One region of the Streptomyces sp. NPDC001515 genome, then DNA from elsewhere that is predicted to be linked to it. Evidence: riboswitches for the same ligand, from Rfam matches in the RefSeq annotation. Region 1 holds a riboswitch; each other region holds the start of a gene.
What was found. Region 1 has a riboswitch for S-adenosylmethionine ahead of ACWCXC_RS04365 (aminotransferase class V-fold PLP-dependent enzyme). Riboswitches for the same ligand answer to the same signal wherever they lie in the genome.
Positions count from the first base shown of each region.

Region 2: it holds a riboswitch for S-adenosylmethionine, as region 1 does, so the genes downstream of both, ACWCXC_RS33625 (putative leader peptide) here and ACWCXC_RS04365 (aminotransferase class V-fold PLP-dependent enzyme) in region 1, are expected to answer to the same signal.
Region 3: it holds a riboswitch for S-adenosylmethionine, as region 1 does, so the genes downstream of both, thrC (threonine synthase) here and ACWCXC_RS04365 (aminotransferase class V-fold PLP-dependent enzyme) in region 1, are expected to answer to the same signal.

Region 1 covers NZ_JBSFHN010000002.1:167,344-171,162, reverse strand. Annotated here, with positions in the region: gene ACWCXC_RS04370 (Lrp/AsnC family transcriptional regulator) at 1-140, shown strand, start outside; gene ACWCXC_RS04365 (aminotransferase class V-fold PLP-dependent enzyme) at 213-1,589, opposite strand; SAM riboswitch class IV at 1,783-1,900, opposite strand; gene trpD (anthranilate phosphoribosyltransferase) at 1,985-3,049, opposite strand; gene qcrB (cytochrome bc1 complex cytochrome b subunit) at 3,174-3,819, opposite strand, start outside.
Region 2 covers NZ_JBSFHN010000046.1:7,554-11,372, reverse strand. Annotated here, with positions in the region: gene ACWCXC_RS33635 (esterase-like activity of phytase family protein) at 68-1,414, shown strand; gene ACWCXC_RS33630 (N-acetylmuramoyl-L-alanine amidase) at 1,633-2,223, shown strand; SAM riboswitch class IV at 2,339-2,481, shown strand; gene ACWCXC_RS33625 (putative leader peptide) at 2,519-2,584, shown strand; gene ACWCXC_RS33620 (glutathione S-transferase C-terminal domain-containing protein) at 2,805-3,584, shown strand; gene ACWCXC_RS33615 (helix-turn-helix domain-containing protein) at 3,593-3,819, opposite strand, start outside.
Region 3 covers NZ_JBSFHN010000001.1:15,957-19,775, reverse strand. Annotated here, with positions in the region: gene ACWCXC_RS00080 (MoaD/ThiS family protein) at 378-656, opposite strand; gene thrC (threonine synthase) at 696-1,988, opposite strand; SAM riboswitch class I at 2,006-2,132, opposite strand; gene ACWCXC_RS00070 (glucosyl-3-phosphoglycerate synthase) at 2,297-3,259, shown strand; gene ACWCXC_RS00065 (alpha,alpha-trehalose-phosphate synthase (UDP-forming)) at 3,304-3,819, shown strand, end outside.

The DNA.
Region 1 (3,819 bases):
AGCACGACGACCTCGCCGACATCATCCCCGGCCGGATCAGCAAGATCCCCGGCGTCGAGGCGACGGACACCCATGTGGCGTTCCGTACGTACTCCCAGCACGATCTGGAGGCGGCCTTCGCCATCGGCCTGGACGGCTGAGCCGGACGGCCCGCGACATGACGGCGGCCGGGTACGGGGAGGATCCCGTACCCGGCCGCCGTCATGTCGGGCTCAGAGCTGGGCGGCGCCCCGGTCCGGGACGCAACGGCCGTCCTCCGTGCGGTACTTCCACTGGGCGCCCTTGCTGACCAGCTCCTTGACCGCGCCGAGGAAGCGCTCGATGTGCTCGTCGGGCGTACCGGCGCCGAAGCTCACCCGGATGGCGTTCAGGGACCTCTCGCCGGGGGCGGCCTCCGGCGCTCCGCACTCCCCGACCTCGCGCGGGTCGCTGCCGAGCAGGGTGCGCACCAGCGGGTGGGCGCAGAAGAGGCCGTCGCGCACCCCGATGCCGTACTCCGCGGAGAGCGCGGCGGCGAAGTGGGAGCTGTTCCAGCCCTCCACGACGAAGGAGATCACGCCGACCCGGGGGGCGTCGTCGCCGAAGAGGGAGAGGACCTTGACCTCGGGGACCTCGGCCAGTCCGGCGCGGACGGCGGCGACCAGGTGCTGCTCACGGGCGACCAGGGAGTCGAAGCCGGCCTCGGTGAGCGCCTTGCAGGCGGAGGCGATCGCGTAGACGCCGATGACGTTGGGCGAGCCGGCCTCGTGGCGGGCGGCCGTGGTGTGCCACGCGACGTCCACTCCCCCGTCGGCGCGGCGGGCGACCGTGCGGGAGGCGCCGCCGCCGGCCAGGTAGGGCTCGGCGTCGCGCAGCCAGTCGGCGCGGCCGGCCAGGACGCCGGAGCCGAAGGGCGCGTAGAGCTTGTGTCCGGAGAAGGCGACCCAGTCGACGTCCAGTTCGCCGATGTCGACCGGGTGGTGCGGGGCCAGCTGGGCGGCGTCGAGCACGATCCGGGCGCCGTGGGCGTGCGCGGCGGCGGCCAGTTCCCTGACCGGCCACAGCTCGCCGGTCACATTGGAGGCACCGGTGACGCAGACCAGCGCCGGACCGTACGGGTCGCGGTCCGCGAGCGCCCGCTCCAGCGTGGCGACGGCCTGGGCCGGGGTGCGCGGGGCGTTGAGGTAGGTCACCCGGGCGTCGCGCCAGGGCAGCAGCGAGGCGTGGTGCTCGGTCTCGAAGACGAAGACCTGGCAGTCGGCGGGCAGGACCGCGGCCAGCAGGTTGAGCGAGTCGGTGGTGGACCGGGTGAAGATCACCTGGTCCTCGGCGCGGCAGCCGAGGAACTCCGCGACGGTGTCGCGGCTGGACTCGAAGAGGTCGGTGGAGAGCTGCGAGAGGTAGCCGGCGCCGCGGTGGACGCTGCCGTAGTACGGGGCGTAGGCGGCCACGTCGTCCCAGACCCGCTGGAGGGCCGGCGCGCTGGCGGCGTAGTCCAGCGCGGCGTAGGTGACCTCGCCGCCGGTGACCAGCGGGACGGTGACGTCCTTGCCCAGAACGGGCAGCGGGGCACAAACCGAACGGTCGGAGGCAGCGGTGACGACAGACATGGCGAACTCCCGTAAGAGGCAGGCGAGATCCACGTGCCGGCGGGTACGCGGCAGCACGGGGAGAAGAGAGAAAGAGGGTGTGCGGAGAAGGGCGTGGGCCGAACGGGCCCGCAACGCCCTATCGCATTCGCGTGCTCACAAGAGGCTCCCTGAGGACCAGGACCCCACGGGTGGACATCTCACGATGTCGAGGGGTCCGCGCTTGCCGTAAGCCTCGCTGCCTACGGCCTGGTCTTCACCCGGGGCACCCCGCCACGGACGGAGGGTTGCCGGACAGCGGGCCGGGGCCGTAGTCGCTGTCACTCATGACCTGACCAGCATCTTGCCATACGCCGGGGAACGCGCAAGGCGCGGTCCAGGATCTGGACCGCGCCCCGTGGTGTTTCCTGGCGGGATCAGGCGTTGCTGGCGACGACCCAGCGCTCCAGCGCCCGGCCGGCCGCGCCCGAGTCGATGGACTCGGCGGCCTTCGCCATCCCGTCGGCCAGCCGCTCGGTCAGCGGCGCGTCGGAGGGCTCCAGGGCGGCCAGCGCCGCCGCCGAGTTCAGCAGGACGGCGTCCCGCACCGGACCGGTCTCACCGGCCAGCAGCCGGCGGGCGACATCCGCGTTGTACGAGGCGTCCGCGCCGCGCAGCGCCTCCACCGGCACCAGGTCGAGGCCGACGTCGCGCGGGTCGAAGACCTCCTCGCGCACCTCGCCGTCGCGGGCGATCCAGACGCGGGAGGTCGCGGTCGTGGTCAGCTCGTCCAGGCCGTCGTCGCCGCGGAAGACCAGCGAGGAGTTGCCCCGCTCGGCGAGGACGCCCGCCACGATGGGCGCCATCCGCAGATCGGCGACGCCGATGGCCTGGGAGCGCACCTTCGCCGGGTTGGTCAGCGGGCCCAGGATGTTGAACGTGGTCGGGGCACCCAGCTCACCGCGCGCCTTGGCGGCGTGCCGCAGCGAGGGGTGGAACTTGACGGCGAAGCAGAAGGTGATGCCCGCCTCCTCGGCCACCTCGGCCACTCGCTGCGCGGACAGCTCCAGATTGACGCCCAGCTTGCCCAGGACGTCGGAGGAACCGCTCGCCGAGGAGGCGGCCCGGTTGCCGTGCTTGACGACCTTGGCCCCGGTGCCGGCCACCACGATCGCGGACATGGTGGAGATGTTGACCGTCTTGGCCATGTCCCCGCCGGTGCCGACGATGTCGACGGTGGGTCCGGGCACCTCGATGGTGACGGCGTGCTCGTACATCGCGCGCACCAGGCCGGAGACCTCCGAGACGGTCTCGCCCTTGGCCCGCAGCGCGACCGCGAATCCGGCGATCTGCACATCGGTCGCCTCGCCGCTCATGATGCGGTTCATGGCCCAGGCGGTGTCGTCCGCGCTCAGGTCCTGTCCGCGCAGCAGGGGGGTCAGCACGCCCGGCCAGGAACGGGCCGCCACGCTGTCGCCGCCGTCCGGGGTCACAACGTTCATGGTCCGCTCCTGGGGGTCCATTGCCGAAAAAGGGGATGGGGTCACCCTATCGAGAGCCGCGGACAGCGAAGAGCCCCGTCCAGCGAATGGACGGGGCTCCCGCTGTGGCGATCAGGTCAGGTGATCAGTGGTGGCCGTGGCCGCTGGTGATCTCCTTGTACTCCTCGGCGGTGGGCTTGGCGATCTGGTTGTCCTCGCCGTAGTAGCCCTTGCTGAGCTTGGCCCGCAGCTTCTGCACCGCAGACACCTTGCGCGCGACACCGTTCTCGTCGACCAGGGGGCCGATCTCGACCGGCTTGTACTGCTCGTGCGCGGTGAGCGTGTGCAGCTGGGCCGGCGAGAGCGGCTCGTGGACCTCGACGAACTCACCGTGCGGCAGGCGCTTGATGAGCCCGGACTCGCGCCCGTGCAGCACCTTCTCCTTGTCCCGGCGCTGGAGGCCGAGGCAGATCCGCTTGGTGACGATGAACGCGATGACCGGTCCGACGAAGAAGAAGATCCGGACGAACCAGGAGATCGCGTTCAGCGACAGGTGGAAGTGCGTCGCCCAGAGGTCGTTGCCGCCGCCCACGAGACCGATGAAGTACAGCGTGATCCAGGCGACACCGAAGGCCGTACGGGTCGGGGCGTTGCGCGGGCGGTCCAGGATGTGGTGCTCGCGCTTGTCCCCGGTGACCCAGGACTCGATGAACGGGTAGACCGCGATCGCCCCGAGGATCAGGCCGAAGAGGGTCAGCGGGATGAACACGCCCAGGACGAGCGTGTGACCC
Region 2 (3,819 bases), on a different contig from region 1:
ACACCGGTCGTTGAGGCGCGGCGCGGAACCTGACGGGCGAAACGTTCCTTGCCCCTCAGGAGGCCCCATGTCCGCGCGTGTCGTCCGTCGATCCCTGGCCGTCGGGCTGCCGCTCGCCCTGCTCGGCACGGTGGGTGCCACGGGCACCGCGACCGGCGCGCAGGATCACCACCGTCCCGGGACGACCGCCCGGGTCACGGCGAGCGCCACCCTCGGCCCCGTCCCGCTCGGCGGCTTCAGCAACGCCCTGCTGCCCGGGACGGTCGACGACGACCGCGGCGTCCTGCTCGGCGGCATCGGCAGCGACATCTACCCGGCCGGCCGCAAGGGCGAGTACTGGACCGTCACGGACCGGGGCCCCAACGGCCAGATCAAGGTCGACGGCACCAAGCGGCGCACCTTCCCCGTGCCCGGGTTCGATCCGGCGATCGTCCGGATCCGGGTGACGGGCCGACAGATCGAGGTGGTGCGCTCGATCCCCCTGACCACCCGGTCGGGCGCGCCCGTCACGGGCCTGTCCAACCAGAAGGGCCGCGACGAGGCCCCGTACACCTACGACGCGCGCACGCCGCTCCCGTACAACCCGAACGGGCTGGACACCGAGGGCATCGTGCGGGCGGCGGACGGATCGTTCTGGCTGGTGGACGAGTACGGGCCGTCGCTGGTGCACGTCTCGGAGCGGGGGCGGGTGCTGGCACGCTACGTCCCCGAGGGGCTGGACCTGCGGGGCGCCGGCTACCCGGTGGTGGAGGCGCTGCCGGGCGTGCTGCTGCACCGCAAGACCAACCGGGGCTTCGAGGGGCTGGCGCTGCTGCCCGGCGGCGATCTGGTGATGGCCGTCCAGAGCCCGCTCTCGCTCCCCGACCAGGACGCCGGCGAGTCCTCGCGCAACATCCGGCTGCTGCGCTTCTCGACGAAGAAGAAGGCCGTCACCGCCGAATACGCCTACCGCTTCGACCCGGTGGGCGTCGTGGACCCGGGCGAGGACGACACCTCCGAGCTGAAGGTCTCCTCCGTCGTGGCGATCGGCCGGGACACCCTGCTCGTCGAGGAGCGCACCGACCGCACGGCGCGGCTGCACCGCGTGACGCTGCCGCGCGGTGCCGGGATCCTGGGATCGCGCTGGGACGCCCCGGCGGCCTCCCCGTCGTACGAGGAGTTGGCGGACCCGGCGGCCTCCGGCGTCCCGGTGCTCCGCAAGAGCCTCGTCGTCGATCTGGGGACGGTGCCGGGCGTGCCCGGGAAGATCGAGGGCGTGGCGGTGACGGGGCGGAGCACCCTGGCGCTCATCAACGACAACGACTTCGGGACGACGGACGGGGCCGGCGCCTTCGACGCGCGGGGGCGGCTGGTCGACTCCGGGATCAGGACGACCGTGACGACGGTCGAACTGCCGCGCCCGCTCGCGCACTGACGCCCGCTCGCCTTCCCCGGGCCGCCCGGCTCCCCGCCCGGCGGCCCGGTCGCGTCCGCACGCCCCCGTTCCCGCGCCGCGCCGTCTTCCGCCGCCCGCGCCGCGCCCGTACGGTGGGCGCGCACACCGCCCCGGCCGGACATCGAACACACGATTCCGATCAACGGACGTGCGTGCGAAGCGTGTTCCTCCGTCCCCCCACAGCCAGGAGTACACACATGGACCGCAGAAGGATCATCCAGGGCACCGCGGCGACCGTCGCCGCGGCGCTGCTTCCCGCATCCGTCCGGGCCAGCGCGGCCCAGGCCGGCGACACCGACTACCCGACGGCCCACTGGGCCCCCGCGTCGGCCTCCAACTACACGGTCTCCTCGCGCCCCTCGGCGTACCCCGTCCAGTACGTGATCATCCACGTCACCCAGGAGACGTTCTCCGACACCGTGGCCATCTTCCAGAACCCGGCGAAGCAGGTGTCCGCGCACTATGTGGTGCGGTCCTCGGACGGCTACATCGACCAGTGCGTCCGCGAGAAGGACATCGCCTGGCACGCGGGGAACTGGGACTACAACACCCGCAGTATCGGCATCGAGCACGAGGGGTACGTGGACCGGCCCGCGTACTTCACGAACGCCCTGTACGAGAAGTCGGCCCTGCTGACCGCCTCGATCTGCGACCGCTACGGCATCCCCAAGGACCGGGCGCACATCCTGGCCCACTCCCAGGTGCCGGGTTCCGACCACACGGACCCGGGCACCCACTGGGACTGGGTGCGCTACATCCGGCTGGTCAACCTGCTGAGCGCGGGCTGACCCCGACGGTCGAACCTCCGAACGCCCTTGACCCGCAGGGCGGCTGACCACCAGTCGAGACAGCGGCGACCGTGTCCTTGACGGCGCCACCGGGCGGGCCGAGACTGACGGGGACGGTCACGACTGTCAGCGCCGCGCGCACGGGTTCCCGTCCGCGCGGTCATCGGCCCCGGCCCGCTGACGGGCAACCCTTCGGCCGCGATGGGGTGCTCCGGGTGACGACCGGGTCCTGTCGGCGCGACAGGACAAGCGCGGCCCCGCCTCCCGCGGGCCCCGACGGCAGGACCGGTGGGAATTGCCCAGGATCGGATTGACGAGGCGCCTGCACATCGATCTGCTGCGCGTCGCCAGCGCCTCGTAGGCGTCCGCGCCCCGGGGTCCGCCCGGCCCGCCGTCGTCCCGGCCGGCCGGACCGCCGCCGATCCGCCCCGCGCCGGCCGGCCCGCTCCGTGAGCGGACGGCCACCGGCCGGCCCTGTGCGCCCCGTGCACCCTCACGCGGGCGCGGTCGTCCTTTTCCCGTCCCGCCGCCCACGACGCGGCGGCGGCTCCGTCGTCCTCCGGACATCCCCCAGGAGAGTCATGCCCGAAACAGTCTCGCGCGGCCGCGGTACGACCGGAACGTCCCCGCGCACCCCCGCCCCCGCCCTCTCCCCCGCCCGCGCGGCGGGACTGCGACCCCCGTCGGGCATCGCGTCGCCGCGCTTCCTCAGCCGGATCGGCGTCGGTCTCGCGGGCGGCTTCTATCCCGCGCCGCACCGCTACGAACTCTTCCTGTCCGCCGGCTGTCCGCGCTCGCTGCGGGTCTCGATCACCCTGGACCTGCTCGGCCCGGGGCAGGGCGTCACCACCACCCTGCTGACGCACCCGGCCGCCTCACCGGAGGGCTTCGCCGCGCTGCGCGGCGCGTACGAGGCGACGGTGCACCACTACGACGGCCCGCTGACCGTCCCCGCGCTGCGCGACCGCTGGAGCGGACGCATCGTCAGCAACCACACCCCCGACATCCTGCGCGACCTCGCCGGGCCGCTCACCGGCCACGGCCCGGACCGCCCCGCCGCGCTCACCCCGCCCGCCCTGGTCCCCGACATCGAGGCGCTCCGCGAACTGCTGGAGCACGGCCTCGACGAGCCCGGCGGACGGGACGCGGTGCTCAACGCACTGGAGCGCCGGCTCCCGCTGCGGTCGTACGCGCTGGGCGACGGACTCACGGCCGCCGACGTCGACCTCTGGACGGCCCTCGTCCGGCCGGGCGTCTCCGGCGCGCTGGGGGCGCACCCCCGGCTCCGGGCGTACGTCCGCCGGCTCGGCGGGCATCCGGCGTTCCGGCGGGCGTACGGGACGCCGCTCACCGCCGCCTGAACGGGGCGTCAGCCCGCCTCGGCCGCCGAGGGGTAGCGGACGAAGAGGACGCCCTCCACCGCGCCGTCGGGCGCGCCGTAGACATGCGGCACGTCGGCCCGCCACCGCGCGCTCGCACCGGGACCGACGGTGCGGGTGGCGTCCGGCGGGCCGACGACGGCGGTACCGCTCAGGACCATCAGGCTCTCCCGGGTCCCGGGGACATGGGCGCGGGACTCCTGGACCGCGCCCGAGC
Region 3 (3,819 bases), on a different contig from region 1:
AACCCACCCTCCGTCAGGAGAGGGTGCGTGCGCCGGAACGCGTCGACCGCGGCTGAATGTATCTGCCCAACTGCCCTCTGCAACAGGTCAATCGGACGAGAATTCTGAGCGGCCCCGACCGCCCGAATAGGGGGAATTCACGAGAATCCTGGGCAAGTCGGGCCAGGCAAAGGCGACTTATGGCGCAAGGTGCTCGGACACTTTGGCTGCATCTTGTCGTGGCCGGGCGCATTCTCATATGCGGGCGGCACGGGCAGCGGAGGGGACTTCCCACACTCTACCGCGCTCAACCATGCAGAATTGCCCCCTCCGCTTCTCTCGCGGAGGGGGCAATACCGGTGACGCGGTGGAGTCGGGGCCGGACCGCGGCCCCGGGCTCAGCAGCCGCCGGCGACGGCCGGGATGATCGAGATGCCGGCGCCGTCCGGGGTGGCCGTGTCCAGGCCGCCCTCGAAGCGGACGTCGTCGTCGTTGACGTACACGTTGACGAAGCGGCGCAGCTTGCCCTGGTCGTCCAGGACGCGGGCGGCGATGCCCGGGTGGTTCTTCTCCAGGGATGCGATGACCTCGGAGAGGACGGCGCCCTCGGCGGGGACCTCGGCCTGGCCGCCGGTGTAGGTGCGGAGGATGGTGGGGATGCGGACCTTGACGCTCATGGTGTGCCCTTCCTGAAGTCTCGGGTGGTCGAAAGCTACTCAGTTACCGGCGAGTCCGGCGGCGCGGAACGCGTCGAGGTTCGGCCGGATCGTAGCCGTCGCCTGCGAGGTGTCGGCCACCGCGTCCAGCGTCTTGAGGCCGTCTCCGGTGTTCAGGACGACGGTGGTGAGCGCCGGGTCCAGCAGGCCGTCCTCGATGAGCTTCTTCGTCACGCCGACGGTCACGCCGCCCGCGGTCTCGGCGAAGATGCCCTCGGTACGGGCCAGCAGCTTGATCGCGTCGACGATCTGCTCGTCGTTCACGTCCTCCACCGCTCCGCCGGTGCGGCGGGCGATGTCCAGGACGTACGGGCCGTCGGCCGGGTTGCCGATCGCGAGGGACTTGGCGATCGTGTTCGGCTTCTGCGGGCGGACCACGTCGTGACCGGCCTTGAAGGCGGCGGAGACCGGGGAGCAGCCCTCGGCCTGGGCGCCGAAGATCTTGTAGGGCTTGTCCTCGACCAGGCCGAGCTTGATCAGCTCGCGCAGCCCCTTGTCGATCTTGGTGAGCTGGGAGCCGGACGCGATCGGGATGACGATCTGGTCGGGCAGCCGCCAGCCGAGCTGCTCGCAGATCTCGTACGCCAGGGTCTTGGAGCCCTCGCCGTAGTACGGGCGCAGGTTGACGTTGACGAAGCCCCAGCCCTCGCCCAGCGGGTCGCCGATGAGCTCGGAGCAGAAGCGGTTGACGTCGTCGTAGTTGCCCTCGATGCCGACCAGCTCGCCGCCGTACACCGCGGCCATGACGACCTTGCCCTGCTCCAGGTCGTGCGGGATGAAGACGCAGGAGCGCAGGCCGGCGCGGGCGGCGGCGGCGCCGACGGCGCCGGCCAGGTTGCCGGTGGAGGAGCAGGACAGGGTGGTGAATCCGAAGGCGCGGGCGGCCTCGACGGCGATCGCGACGACGCGGTCCTTGAAGGAGTGCGTCGGGTTGCCGGAGTCGTCCTTGACGTACAGGCCGCCGGTGACGCCCAGTTCGCGGGCGAGGTTGTCGGCCTTGACCAGCTTGGTGAAGCCGGGGTTGAGGTTGGGCTTCTCGGCGACGTCGGCGGGGACCGGCAGCAGCGGCGCGTAACGCCAGATGTTGTCCGGACCGGCCTCGATGCGCTTCTTCAGCTCCTCGGGAGAGCCGCTCGGGAGGTCGTACGCCACTTCGAGCGGCCCGAAACACGACGCGCAGGCGAAGATCGGGCCGAGGGCGAATCGCTCGCCGCATTCGCGGCAGGAAAGCGCGGCGGCGGGTCCCAGGTCGGGGGAGGAATCGGTGTGAACTGCGACAGTCTCAACAGCCATGATGGCGAGGCCCTTTCTCCTCATCTTCCTCATGGCGCGTTTCGCCACGAGACGGAATTGGCACCTTCCCCACCGAACCTCGCGGTCGGCAGGAGGGTTGCCGGGACTTCAACGGGCCGTTCCCTCTGTCCCTCTGGATGAGCGCTGTGGCACCGGATCATGGGCGCGCCATGGATCCGGGCGTTTATCGGCGGACGGACCCCGGCATGCGATGGCCATCTGCGTTGTTCAAGACTGTAACCGAAGCACCGGAGGGTTGAGATAGTCGTCCGGTCCGCGAGATGGATCACATACAGGGAGTGCCGACCGTGCTGGAAGAGGTCGAACGCTGGCTGACCAGGCGTTCCTGGTCGGCCGCCGACCGTCCGCTGGACCGTCTGCTGGCCGCCAGGGCCGGCCTGGGGGCCGGGGACCCGCACGGCGGCAGCGTGAGCGTGGTGCTGCCGGCGCTGAACGAGGCGGAGACCGTCGGCGACATCGTCGCGACGGTCCGGCGCGAGCTGATGGAGAAGGTCGAGCTGGTCGACGAGCTGGTGGTGATCGACTCCGGTTCGACGGACGACACCGCCGAGGTGGCCCGCCGGGCGGGCGCCCGGGTGATCCACCGGGACGCGATCCTGCCCCGGCTGCCCGCCGTCCCCGGCAAGGGCGAGGTGCTGTGGCGGTCACTCCTGGTGACCGGCGGGGACATCGTCTGCTTCGTGGACGCGGACCTGAGGGAGTTCTCCGCGGACTTCGTCTCGGGCATCGTGGGACCGCTGCTGACCGACCCCTCGGTGCAGTTCGTCAAGGCGATGTACGACCGCCCGTTCGGCGGCACCGCGAGCCAGGGCGGCCGGGTCACCGAGATGGTGGCGCGCCCGCTGCTCAATCTGCACTGGCCGCAGCTGGCCGGCTTCGTCCAGCCGCTGGGCGGCGAGTACGCGGTGCGCCGCTCGCTGCTGGAGCGGCTGCCGTTCCCGGTCGGTTACGGAGTGGAGCTGGGCCTGCTGGTCGACGCCCTGCACACCGTGGGCCTGGACGCCCTCGCGCAGGTGGACGTCGGGGTCCGCCGCCACCGCCACCAGGACGGCCAGGCGCTCGGCCGGATGGCGGCCGCGATCTACCGCACCGCGCAGCTGCGGCTCTCCCGGGGCCATCTGGTCCGCCCCCATCTGACCCAGTTCGAACGCGGCGAGCACGGCTTCGTCCCGCACACCTACCCGGTGGACACCGAGGAGCGTCCGCCGATGCGCGAGATCGAGGAGTACGTTTCAGGCCGCGCGGCCTGACATCGCACGTTTGGGCGGTTCGTGATCGGGCTAGATTCCGCAACATGGTCTCCGAGCACGCCCCGCAGCCCGCTGCCCAGGTCCTCGTCGCGTCCAACCGCGGCCCGGTCTCGTACACGCTCCGTGACGACGGCACGCTCGACGCCAAGCGCGGCGGCGGCGGGCTGGTCTCCGGGCTGAGCGCCGTCGACGACAAGATCTGGGTCTGCGCCGCGCTGGGCGACGGCGACCGCGAGGCGGTCCGCAGAGGGGTGTCGGAGCCGGGCGTCCGGATGCTCGACATCGACGCGGACGTGCACGCCGACGCGTACAACGGCATCGCCAACTCGGTCCTCTGGTTCATCCACCACCTGCTCTACCAGACCCCCGTCGAGCCCGTCTTCGACGCGGAGTTCCGGCGGCAGTGGGCGTCCTACGAGCGCTACAACCAGGCTTTCGCCGACGCCCTCGCCGAGGAGGCCGGGAACGGCGCGGCGGTCCTCGTGCAGGACTACCACCTGGCCCTGGTGCCCGGGATGCTCCGGGCGCTCCGCCCCGATCTGCGGATCGGGCACTTCTCG